DNA from 4 places in the Dethiosulfatibacter sp. genome. Region 4 is predicted to be linked to each of the others. Evidence: riboswitches for the same ligand, from Rfam matches in the RefSeq annotation. Region 4 holds a riboswitch; each other region holds the start of a gene.
The links. A riboswitch is a leader RNA that binds a small molecule or an ion and turns the genes downstream of it on or off. The one in region 4 is predicted to bind molybdenum cofactor.
Positions count from the first base shown of each region.

Region 1: linked by a shared signal. The riboswitch ahead of AC3AX0_RS07635 (Rossmann-like domain-containing protein) and the one ahead of AC3AX0_RS04210 (molybdopterin molybdotransferase MoeA) in region 4 are both predicted to bind molybdenum cofactor.
Region 2: linked by a shared signal. The riboswitch ahead of AC3AX0_RS02360 (4Fe-4S dicluster domain-containing protein) and the one ahead of AC3AX0_RS04210 (molybdopterin molybdotransferase MoeA) in region 4 are both predicted to bind molybdenum cofactor.
Region 3: linked by a shared signal. The riboswitch ahead of AC3AX0_RS03965 (FMN-binding protein) and the one ahead of AC3AX0_RS04210 (molybdopterin molybdotransferase MoeA) in region 4 are both predicted to bind molybdenum cofactor.

Region 1 is NZ_CEZJXU010000186.1:1,471-4,646, forward strand. Features, by position in the region: gene modA (molybdate ABC transporter substrate-binding protein) at 1-772, opposite strand, end outside; gene AC3AX0_RS07635 (Rossmann-like domain-containing protein) at 789-1,523, opposite strand; molybdenum cofactor riboswitch at 1,575-1,691, opposite strand; gene AC3AX0_RS07640 (anaerobic nitric oxide reductase flavorubredoxin) at 1,861-3,051, shown strand.
Region 2 is NZ_CEZJXU010000029.1:811-3,986, forward strand. Features, by position in the region: partial or broken gene nhaC (Na+/H+ antiporter NhaC) at 1-327, shown strand, start outside; gene AC3AX0_RS02355 (MerR family transcriptional regulator) at 543-1,379, shown strand; molybdenum cofactor riboswitch at 1,544-1,670, shown strand; gene AC3AX0_RS02360 (4Fe-4S dicluster domain-containing protein) at 1,811-2,221, shown strand; gene AC3AX0_RS02365 (aldehyde ferredoxin oxidoreductase family protein) at 2,184-3,176, shown strand, end outside.
Region 3 is NZ_CEZJXU010000068.1:2,977-6,152, forward strand. Features, by position in the region: partial or broken gene AC3AX0_RS03960 (hypothetical protein) at 1-361, opposite strand, end outside; gene AC3AX0_RS03965 (FMN-binding protein) at 541-1,074, opposite strand; molybdenum cofactor riboswitch at 1,096-1,209, opposite strand; gene AC3AX0_RS03970 (Lon protease family protein) at 1,343-3,176, shown strand, end outside.
Region 4 is NZ_CEZJXU010000074.1:3,228-6,403, reverse strand. Features, by position in the region: gene AC3AX0_RS04220 (XdhC family protein) at 1-408, shown strand, start outside; gene modA (molybdate ABC transporter substrate-binding protein) at 440-1,198, shown strand; molybdenum cofactor riboswitch at 1,454-1,563, shown strand; gene AC3AX0_RS04210 (molybdopterin molybdotransferase MoeA) at 1,654-2,883, shown strand; partial or broken gene AC3AX0_RS04205 (molybdopterin biosynthesis protein) at 2,895-3,176, shown strand, end outside.

The DNA of each region.
Region 1 (3,176 bases), on a different contig from region 4:
AAGCAGATGCAGCCTCTTTTTTTTCAGAGAAAGTCAATACGCATACAGGAATTGTTTTTATTGAATTATCTTCTTTATTTATTTGGACTACCTCAATTTCTTCAACACCCTGTGCATTGTCTTCCCAGATGATGCATGCATCAGCTTGTTCCATTGCTATGTGTACAAGAACCTCGTTTACAGTTGCATCCTTAGCAACAACATTAGCTTCAACTGCTTCAAGTATTCCTTTTTTATCCAGAATTTTCTGTGAAACTTTTCCTATTGCGGCGGATCTTTCGTCGCCGAGTACGATCTTCACTCCTTCCTTTGTAAGGTCATCAAGGCAGGTGATGTTTGCTGGATTTCCAGCTGGTACAGCTATAACGGGAGTATGATATACAATATTTTGAGCATTTTCTGTCAATCCTTTTTCCTGTGCTGATTCGAAATATGAATATGCACCTGGAATATAAAGGTCACCTTCTTGCATAAGTTCTAACTGGGTTAGGTTTTGTGCTGATCCTGCATAAGAATATTCGATTTGTACATTGAATTTTTCAGCATAAATTTGAGCGATTTCATCCATGGGTTTTCTAAGACCGGCACCGCAGTATACAATGAGTGTTTCATTTTTATTTTCTGAGTTAATCTTAGCTGTGTTTTCTACCGCAGAGCTTTCACCATCAGTATTTTCACCTGAATTGTTTGCTTCGCTGTTTGAACATCCTGCAATTGTGAACAGCATTAATGCTAGCATCAGAGTTACAATTAATAGTTTTTTGATTTTCATTTTGTTCTCCTTAGATTTATTTTGAGTTTTCACAAAAACGGTCCAAATCCAGCAATCTGGCAGGCCCGGAGATTGTCGTTCCAAAGAAAAAAGTGGGTTTTCCCGTATTCATGAAGTTTGAAAGTGTATTGTTGACTACAGTGCTACCTGTAGCTACAACGAGGTCACACCATTCAATTGCAGCGGTAAAATTATCTTCGCCATTTTCAATTAGTACATTGTTCTTCTTTGTTCCTACTTTTTCATCGTCAAGATCAAGCACTCTAATTTTAAAGTTTTTTGACAGATTCTCAAGGAATGCTGGCTGAAATCCTACAAGTATGATTTTAGGATTACCATATTTTTCCTTGATGTTTTCAACAAGTTTTTCAGCACATGATTCAGGTTCTTCGTCCTTGCAGTGTATTGTATTTGTTGTGATTCCCAGATAGTGGGTAATTGCATTTACAGAAGAAATAAAAATTGCTCTGCTCAGATTCGAACTAAGTTCCATTTCAAGTATTTCACCTATTGTTCCTGTGAAATTTCCTGGATTATCTGTAAAAGCCTGTCCAATAGAACCTTTGAATTCTGCCTGCATAAGTTTTTCTTTTCCCTTTATGAGAGGGTAGTCCCTGCGGATTGGATTTCCTATTGCTTCTTCAGTGGTAAGAACCTTAGCTTCTATTGAAATGTTTTCATTCATTAAATTATTTTTAACTACTAGATCCTTGAATTTTAATTTGATATCATTCATTAAACACGTATTCATAAAAATCTCCTTTAAAATAAAAAAATCCATGCTCCCCAAAAAAAGAACATAGACACTGAGTCTCGGTTACCTTTCCACACGGGAGGCATATCCGTTTCCAGATAAACCCTGTCGGTCTTTGTCCATGGCTAGGCCGAAGGTACAAAAGACTCGGTAATGAGTATATGATTGAATCAAATAAAGTATAACAGAATATATATAGGATGTAAAGACGAATTAATATATAGTGATATTTTATTACTTCATATCACGATTCCTTTACTGAATTATAATTCTATTTGGTAAATACATCTAATTCATTGTATAATTAAATACGAGACAATATTAGGAGGATAAAATGAAAAAATTAATAAAAAACAATGTTAACTGGGTCGGAAAAGTTGATTGGGAATTACGGAAATTTCATGGCGATGAATATTCAACAAATAGTGGTTCTAGTTATAATTCATATTTAATTCAGGAAGAAAAAACAGTTCTAATTGATACCGTATGGCTTCCATTTGCTGAAGAATTTGTAGATAACCTTGCTTCAGAAGTCAATTTGGAAGATATAGATTATATAATTGTAAATCATGGAGAGATAGACCATAGCGGTGCATTGGTTAAATTGATGGAAAGAATTCCTGAAACTCCAATTTACTGTACGGCCAATGCTGTAAAGTCTCTAGAGGGACAATATCACAAAAAGTGGAATCTGAATGTTGTGAAAACGGGAGACAGTCTTGATATAGGCAATGGTAAATCGCTGGTTTTTGTTGAAATGAGGATGCTTCATTGGCCTGACAGTATGGCTACTTATATGACTGGTGACAATATTCTTTTTAGCAATGATGCATTTGGCCAACACTATGCATGTGAAAGTATATTTAATGATACTGTAGATCAATGCAAATTATTTGAAGAAGCAATCAAGTATTATGCAAATATACTTACTCCTTTCAGCAAGATTTTAAAGAAAAAGCTGGATGAAGTCATTGGCATGAATTTGGATATTGATATTATTGCAACTAGTCATGGAGTTGTCTGGAGGGACAATCCTATGCAAATAGTTAGTAAATATTTGGAATGGTGTGATGATTATCAAGAAAATCAAATAACAATCATCTACGATACAATGTGGGACGGTACCAAGAAAGTTGCAGAAAAAATTGCCGAAGGCATTCGTATGGAAGATGAGGAAGTAACTATTAAGATATTTAATATTGCTAAAACAGATGACAATGATTTGGCAACAGAAGTATTTAGGTCCAAAGCAATACTAATGGGGTCGCCAACTGTAAGCAACAGTGTTTTAAGGTCTCTTGTTGGATTTGCTCACTATCTTAAGGAATTGAAGTTCAAAAATAAAAAAGCAGCAGCATTTGGTTGCTATGGATGGAGCGGTGAATCACCAAAGGTTCTTGCTGATTTGCTTAATAGTGCAGGATTTGAAGTTGTTGGTGAAAACCTAAAGGTTAACTGGAATATGTCAGATGTGACTGAAAAGGAAGCGGTTGAATTTGGGAAGCAGTTTGTTAGAAATATATAATCATAGATTACACTTAAGTAAAAAATAATTGTATTTTAGACTAAAAATCCCCTGCAGTGTTGACTGCAGGGGATTAATTATACTATTGTTTTATAATTCTGTATTCCAAAACTTTGGTGTTAGTA
Region 2 (3,176 bases), on a different contig from region 4:
CAGTATTTGTCAATAGTTATAACTGGAAGGATGTACAAGGATGTATTTGAAGAGAAGGGACTTCATCCGAAGAACCTTTCAAGGGTACTTGAAGATTCAGGAACACTAACTTCAGCACTTGTTCCATGGAATACCTGTGGAGCATTTATGTACAAGACTCTTGGAGTTCATCCATTTGCCTATGCACCCTATGCATTCCTCAACCTGCTGAATCCGTTGATTTCAATATTCTATGGATACACAGGAATTACAATGGAAAAAATCAAAAAGTCAAAGGAAGAGAAAAAAGAAGCAAAATCAGAGGAATCTGTTGAACAGACAGCATAACTAAGTAATAATTGTGGGAATGGTTTATCGGGTTTAGAACGTTATATAATACACAGGAACCGCCGGTTTAATTGCCGGCGGTTCCTTTTATAGCTTAGGTAAGTTAAAATTGTAACAGTGTAATATGCTTCATGATATAATATAAGTCTATAGAGACACAAGATGTTTGATTAATATGCAGTGAATAATAAATAGATTATTAAGGGGATGGTTCTTTGAACAGATTTAAAATTGGTGAAATGGCAAAGATTAACAAGGTTACAATCCAAACGCTTAGACATTATGACAATATTGGGCTCCTTAAACCCTCTATGGTGGACGAGGATACTGGATACAGATACTACCATATAAACCAGAGCGCAAAGCTTGACCTTATTAATTATATGAAGCTTCTTGGAATGTCCCTTGACCAGATAAAGAAGCTCTTCGAAAAGAACGACCCCGAGCTTATTATTGAAAACCTAAACGAACAGCTTAAGTGGATTGAGGAAAACAAGAAAAAGCTTGAAATAATGGAAAGGGGTGCAATGAGGTTCAAGGAGAACCTTGGGGAGTATGCCAGGACCCTAGAAGATGAATCAGTTAACATTGTGGATTTTCCCGAGAGGAGGATATTTTGTTATAATAGTGGAATAAACATTTATGAGAAAGGCATAGAAACCTACGAGTATATGCTTAGGGAGTTGAAGAACCAGGTAGAGATCAATAACCTTCCAATGATATATTTCCACAATGTAGGATCCTTAATAAGAATGGATAATATCAAAGTTAGAGACTACAAGTCTACAGAAATCTTTGTATTTGTTGACACTGATTTCAGTAGGGATGAAGGATTTGAAAAAATAATGGGAGGTAATTATGCCTGTATATGCTTCAAAGGAGAGGAGGGTTTTGAAAATGAGCTCTACTATGCGGAAAAGCTCCTGGATTTTGTTGATGATAATGACTATGAAATTGTAGGAGAGTATCTCTGTGAGGTAATAACAGAACTTCCAGTCTTTAACGAAAACAGTAGAGGAATGTTCATCAGACTACAGGTTCCGATAAAATAAATAATAATCCTTGACCCTATTGTAACAATAGGGTTTATAATTAAGTTAGATAGACAAAGCGACTATGTCGCGTCATCCGCGTTAGCGGTGTTGTCCGCGTGGAAAGTTTACATTGAACGCAAAATACCAACGATTTAAGGGATTTTGCATATTTAGCTTTCCTAAGATAAATAAATCTCCGATTCTTACGTTCCCGCATAAAACATTGACAGAATAAGGAATTTAAGAACTATGGGTATTGAAGTGATTTTATGCCTGCCGTGATTGCAAAGGAGCTATTCGAATATTTCGAGTATGCTCCTGTTTTTGTGTTCGATTTTTATGTTCCTCGTTAAAATTCATAATTCTTTAGTTGGATGTATCATAAGCATTGTTAGGCAACAAGCATAGCAGCACTTGAAATATTAAAATGGAGAAAAAAGGAGGATTTTATGAAACCGGGAGTAATCAAAGTAAGGGTGAATCCTGATCTATGTCAGGGTTGCAGGGCATGTGAGTCTGTATGTTCTGTATTTCATCTGGGAGTAGTGGACCCAGCGGCTACAGGTATCAAAATTAGTGAAAAGAAAATGGGTCATTTTAAACAAAATGTATGTCAGCAGTGTTCTGACATGGTATGTGCAGAACATTGTCCGGTTGATGCCATATCAAGAGATTCATTTACCGGAGCTGTAACAATAAGCGATGCATGCATAGGTTGTGGTAAATGTGCGGAAGATTGTCCGATTGATGCAATAAGCATGATTGAATTTGAAGGTAAGCCTTTGGCTTACAAATGTGATTTATGTGGCGGAGTACCTGAATGTGTTAAAATCTGCCCTCGAAATGCGTTGGGATGGTGATGAGATGAAGGGTTATAAGAATTGTGTATTAAGGATAGATTTGAGTTCTAGAAACATAAGCAAGGAAAAGCTCAACATGGAATATGTTAAAAGATATCTTGGAGGAGAAGGTTATGGGGTTGCTCTTTTGTGGGATGAAGTCCCCCATGATACAGAGCCTTTGTCTGAGAAGAATATACTATCATTCAATACTGGACCTCTTACAGGAACTCCAATGGCTTCGGCATCAAGAATTTCAATCAATTTTCTTTCACCTTTGTCAAACACCATAGGGTCTTCAAACATGGGAAGTCACTTCGGTGCAGAAGTGAAATTTGCAGGTTATGATTCCATTTTATTTGAAGGTAAGGCGGATAAACCGGTAATAGTAGTAATAGAAAATGACAAGGTTGAAATCAAAGATGCAGCACACCTTTGGGGAAAGAACACCAGAGAAACAACAGAAATTCTTAATGAGGAACTGGGAAAGGAATACAAGATATCGTGTATAGGACAGGGCGGAGAAAACCTTTCAAGTATTGCTTGCATATTCAGCGATGACTGTTTTGCAGGAAGAGGTGGTGCTGGTGCTGTAATGGGATCCAAAAATCTTAAGGCAGTGGCAGTAAAAGGAAATGGAAAGATAGAAATAAACGACAAGGACAAGTTCCTGGAAATAAATGCAGTGGCCATAAGGGAAATTAGGGACGAAGTCTATACCTGGGGTCCGGTACATGGATACGGCACTCCTGCATGGCTTGACGGTGCCAATGAATGCGGGTTGCTACCTACAAGGAATTTCAGACAAAACCAGTTTGAAAAGCTCGAGCCGATTATGCCTACCCAACTGTGGAACAACCGGGAGAAGTTTGAAGTGAGAAGAAGAGCCTGTTATTCTTGTCAGCTTGGATGCCATAAATATATAGTGATGAAGAATTCAGACTACGGGGATGACATAGGTGTTGGAGAACTTGAA
Region 3 (3,176 bases), on a different contig from region 4:
TACCAAGGATTTCCTTTGGAATGACGATTGAATATCCATCACCAGCAAAAAATCTTATACCTTCAAAATCATCCTGTCTTAGTTCATATTGCTTAAGTATTTTGTTTATCTTTATGCCCTTGATTTCAACTTCAACAACTTCACCGCTTGATGAAATGTTTGTTGTTGCAAGTGTTTGAGATTCCATAGCCTTGATTTCTTCGGCATCAATCATTTTTGTTCCACCTTCAATACCCTGTATTTCTATAGGGGTTTCAGTTGTTTCAGTTCCTTCGTTGTTGTCTTCTGTTTTTGGTGTACATGCAGCAAATGCAAGTATCAATACAAACACTATGCTTAATAATTTCAGTTTTTTTGACATGATTCTCTCCTTAGTTTTTGTTTTAACTTTCTTTTGCGTCTTGAATAACTGCTCACGTATTTACTACGGCTTAGCTGCTTTCTTGTCAGCTTAGGAAAGTTAATATCATAACCCCTTGAAGCGTTGGTGTTATGCGTTTGAGGAAACTTTCCTTCGCGTCTTAATAAATGCTTGTGCATTTAACGCAGCGTAGCTGCTTTCTTGTGGTGAATCTCGATTGCCAAATTTACAGCTTCTGTAGCTGAGTGGCTAGTAATAGTTGCCCCGGTTATTGCGACTATTTCATAATCATTTTCTTTATGCATTTTTACAAGTTCTGCTGGATGGGATAGAGGCATGTTTTGAAATCTTTCCAGAAACCATCCTTCCCTTATGTATCCTCCGTAATCCTCTGTTTCGTGTTCGTCAATTAGTCTGACTGTTTCAATACTTTCATCGATGTTGTTTATTTCAACCATATAGTAGACAAAGTCCTTGTATCCTATGGATTTTATGAAATAGCAGTCAAGATTCTTATTCTCCAAATGGACTTCGTAAACATATTCCGCAAAACAATTTTTAGAATTTAAGTTCTTATCGAAACTTGTTTCTACAATATTTGCTTCGGGATATATGGAAGCAAGATATTCATTCTTGTATTCCATGGTCAATGAAAGTACAGCCAGGGATATTGCAATTAATGATACTAAAGCTATTATTCTTTTTTTTTCCATAAAAAATATCTATTCCACCCGGAATAGATAAAATCATCTCCTTTCCAACCGGGAGGCAGGTCCGTTTCCAGACAAACCCATAGTCTGATTACCATAGAAAACCTTAGGAAAATCAGATCGGAGTTAATACATTCTAATTCTACCAAAAAAAATATCTAAATTCAATATAAATTTAGTGAGGAAAAGGTTATTATGTCTGTAAATATATAATGAATATGTGTTATAATATAAAGAACATAGAGGAAAGATGATTTTTGGAGGACATGATATGAAGGGAAATGAACTTAAATACACTCAATTGAGAAATGAATGCTGTGATGAATGCAAAAAATTTGAATCCACGGCGGACTTAGAGCCACTTGAGGGAATCATTGGACAGGAAAGAGCAGTTGAAGCAATTGATTTCGGCCTTAATATAAAAAGAAAAGGCTACAATATTTATATTTCAGGAATAAGTGGAACCGGTAGAAATTCCTATATTAGTCTTATTACGGAAAAGAAGGCTCGTGGAGAAAATACTTCAGGAGACTGGGTATACGTTTACAATTTCAAGAAACCTGAAAATCCAATATCCCTTAGGTTGGATAGCGGACAGGGAAAAATTTTCAAAAAAGCCATAGAAAATACGATTATATTTATAAAGAAGGAAATAGAGAACACCTTTACTTCAAAGGAATATGAAAGAGCAAAAAATATGCTTTTCAAGCAGCTTAACGAAACTTCCGAGGAGCTTTTGGCTGAGCTTAATACTCTTGCCAAGAAATTCGGTTTTATATATTCAAATACAGATAGGGGTCTTGTCAGCGTACCACTTAAGGAAAATGATGTTCCTATGACAGAAGAGGATTTTAAGGACATCTCAAAGGAAAAATACGCCGAGATACAGAAAAAATCTAGTGAACTGAACCTTGCAAGCATTGACCTGTTCAAGAAAATCAAGGACATAGACGAAAGCTTCAGGGACAAGCTCAAGAAGCTTGATAGTGAATTTGCAACAAAGGTTGTAAACCTACACACAGACAGGTTGAAATACAGATTTGACGGGAACAAAAAAGTTGAAAATTATCTTATAGACTTGAAGAATGACATAATAGACAAGGTAGACATGTTCAAGACAGACAACAAGCAGCCGCAGTCGAATCCATTTTTGGCAATGCAGAACAAAAACAATGATTCTTTCTTTGAAAGATATCAGGTGAATCTTTTCATAGACAATTCTGACAAAGAGAATGCACCAGTAGTATTTGAGACAAACCCAACACATTCAAACCTTTTGGGAAACATAGAGTTTGTGAATGAAATGGGAGTATTAAAGACCTCCTTTAAAAAAATCATTCCTGGATCTATCCATGCAGCAAATGGAGGTTATCTTATTATTCAGGTAAAGGACCTTATGGAAAATGTTTTTGCATATAAGGGACTAATGAGGGCATTATTGAATGACGAGACAAAGATAGAGACAATTCAGACTACAATGGGATATCCTGTAACTACAGGCCTTAAGCCTGAACCAATAAAGCTTGACATCAAGGTCATACTGGTAGGGGATCCAAGGTCCTATAGTATGCTTTATTCATATGACGAGCAGTTTTCAAAGCTCTTCAAAATCAGGGCTGATTTTGATGTTGAAATGGTAAGATCCAGTGCAAATGTGGAAAAAATGACTAAGTTCATAGCTTCCCACTGTGAAAAGGAAGATCTTAAGCACTTTGAAAGGGATGCAGTCTGCAAGGTTGTAGAATACAGTTCAAAGATTGCAGACAATCAGGAGAAGCTTTCATCAAGATTCAACAAGGTTGTTGAAATTATTTACGAAGCTGATTCATGGGCCTGTCTGGAAGAAAGCAATCTTGTATATAAAAAGCATGTTGAAAAGGCTATACAGCAGAAGATAAACAGGAACAACATGTATGAGGATAAAGTTTTAGAGCTATTTGACGAGGGAACCTATTTACTTGATGTTGAAGGGGAAAAGGTTGGAGAAATAAATGGACTTGCAGTAGTTGGAGCTGGTGAATATTCCTTCGGAAAGCCTTCTAAGATAACAGTATCCACCTATAGGGGAAAAGCCGGTCTTATAAATATTGAACGGGAAGCAAGGA
Region 4 (3,176 bases):
GTCGACAACAGGGAAGGAATTGCAAGCAGGGACAGATTCCCTGAAGCAACGGAAGTGATTTATGGAGACATTGGAGAAGAGTGTGAAAAGCTTTCTACCAATTCAAGTACTTTCGTAGTAGTAGCTACTCACGGACATGTTCATGACCAACTTGCAGTAGAATCCATGCTCAGAAAGGAGTACAGGTATTTAGGTGTAATAGGCAGCAGAAACAAGATCAAGACCATGTTCAAGAGTATGGTAGAAAAGGGATATGAAGAGGAATTGATAAAGGGTGTACATTCTCCTATAGGCCTTGCCCTTGGAGGTAATTCTCCCGAGGATATTGCAGTTAGCATACTGGCCGAAATCATTATGGTTAAAAACCAGGGACAGTGCATTACCATGAAGGAAAAAATAATGAAATAAGTAGAATAAATGAAAGGGAAGGGAAAATAGGATGAAAAAAAATATTTTGATTAAACTGGTAGTGGTGGCAGTTATTGCCTTCATGTTTACTTCTTGTGGAAAGGAAGAGAAAGTACTTGTGTTTTCGGCTGCATCGCTGACTGAAAGCATGGGTGAGATAAATACAGTTCTAGGAGATGAGATTACTTTAAATCTGGATAGTTCTACAAGATTGAGGATACAGATAGAAAACGGTGCCGAAGCCGATATTTATTTGTCCGCCAATGAAAAGAACTACAAACTTCTTAATGAAGGTGGATTTGTTGAAAAGGGAATTGGAATACTTGAAAACAAGATGGTTCTCATTACTCCCAAGGGAAACGAAAAGGTGAACTCGCTTTATAATCTGGCAGGTGATGCAAGCATAATAATTGCTGCTGAAGAGGTGCCTGCAGGGAAATATGCAAGGAACATATTGGCAAAATATGAAGAATCGGGAGTGGATGGCTATACTGAGAAGGTTCTGTCAAATGTTGTATCAAATGAATCGACTGTAAAGGGTGTTGCATCGAAGATTGCACTGGGAGAGGCTGATGCCGGTCTTGTCTATGTAACCGATGTGACCGAATCGACTAAAGGCAAGTTTGACATGTACGAAATCGATGACCAATACAATGAGAAGGCAACATACTGGATAGCCTTGCTTAAGGATTCGAAAAATGCGAACGCAGAGAAAATCTATGATGAATTGCTGACAAATGAAGATATGAAGGCGGTCTTTGAGAAGTATGGTTTCAAGGTTGTAAATTAAGAAATCGTAAAACTGCCAATAAACATGTACAAACATGTTAAATAATCTGAATATGACTTTATTGTATAGACAATTAGAGCCGATTCAGAGGAAGCAAAGCTTAATTCCATAGCTCTTGCGGCAGTACATTCGAAAAAAACGAAAGGGAAAAAACGAACGACGTATCAATAATGTTTATTTATTGGATGCGGAATAAAAGTCGCTGTCATGATTCCCAAACCAATAAAAACATTGAAAAACAGCTAAAAAAGGTGTAAAATATATATACTTCGAGCTAATTTATCTTTATGAGATAACTTAGCCTATGGGTGCAGTTTGCAAAAATTGCGCCTCCCGGTTTGGAAAGGAGTATGATGACTATCCGACCGGATAGTTTTTTTTTATTGCCAGACTAACAGTCACAATCGGTATAAGAATGAGGGATTAATGTCCCGAGGATTGAATATGGAGGAATAATGAAATTTCTAAAAGCATACAACCCGGACAGGATAAAAGAAATGATGAGAGAACATTTCAGCAACATAGAAATTGAAACAGAAATTATTCATATTAGTGAAGCACAGTACAGATATTCATCCATGGATATAATGAGCTCTGTAAATATACCCGACTTCAACAAATCAACTGTTGACGGATATGCATTGATGTCCTCGGATACAAGCGGTGCATCGGAAAGCATGCCTGTCTTTCTGGATGTTTCAGGAGAGGTCCTAATGGGAACTGAAGCTCATACAGAAGTTGTGGAAAACACCTGTGTATATATTCCTACAGGGGGAATGATTCCCAAGGGCGCTGATGCAGTCGTAATGATTGAATATACGGAGAAACTTAAAGAAGATACGGTGGCAGTGAACATGACCATGCATCCAGGGGAAAATATAATATATATTGGTGAAGACATAAACGTAGATGATATTATAGTGAAAAAGGGAAGGAAGATTACAGCTTTTGATATGGGAGCATTAAGCGCCATTGGTGTATCTGAGATTTCCGTATTTAAGAAGCCAAAGGCTGTAATAATATCTTCTGGAGACGAAATAAGAAAGCCGGAAGTGGAGATAAAGCTCGGTGAAGTTAGGGATATAAACAGTTTCGTTGTGGGAGCCCTAATTGAAAAATACGGTGGTGAAGTGATTTACAAGTCCATAGTCAATGATGATGAGGGAAGCCTATTTAATGAAGTTGAAAAATGGATTGATAAGACGGATATTGTCATAGTGTCCGGGGGAAGTTCGGCTGGAATAAAGGATGTTACGGCGGAAGTTCTCGACAGCTTTGGAGAACCGGGGCTCTTCGTTCACGGAGCGGCGGTAAAACCTGGAAAGCCTACCATAATGTCTTGTGCAAGAAACACTGCACTATTAGGACTGCCTGGACATCCAGGATCTTCTTCTATAATTTTCACAATATTCGGAAAGGAATTATTCAAGATACTCCTTAAAAAGGAAGAAACCATGGCTTTCTATATTGAAGCGGAGCTCACCTATAATCTTACAGGAGCTCCAGGCAAGGAAACCTATGTAATGGGGACCTTGGAACTCAATGATGGGAAATATCTTTTTAATCCATTGATAAAAAAATCTGCCGCCATATCCCAGCTTTCAAAAAGTGAAGGATATGTAGTGATAAAATCAGGTACCGAAGGAATACAAAAAGGAAATATCGTAAAGGTATATACTGAATAAGAGAGGTAGCCATGAAAATAGAAAGAAATATATATCTGGAAAATACAGACCTTGAGGTGGCTCTAAAGGGATATCTTGAAAGATTCAAGGAAGAACTTGAAAATAAAGCCGTTGAAACAATAAGTGTAATGGATTCACTGGGAAGGGTAACGGCTGAGCCCTATTTCGCAAAATACTCTTCTCCCAACTTCAATGCATCGGCAATGGACGGCATTGCTGTAAAGTCAGAAGTCACCTATGATGCAAGAGAAGGAAAACCTTTGACATTGGTCAAGGGAAGGGACTACAAGGTA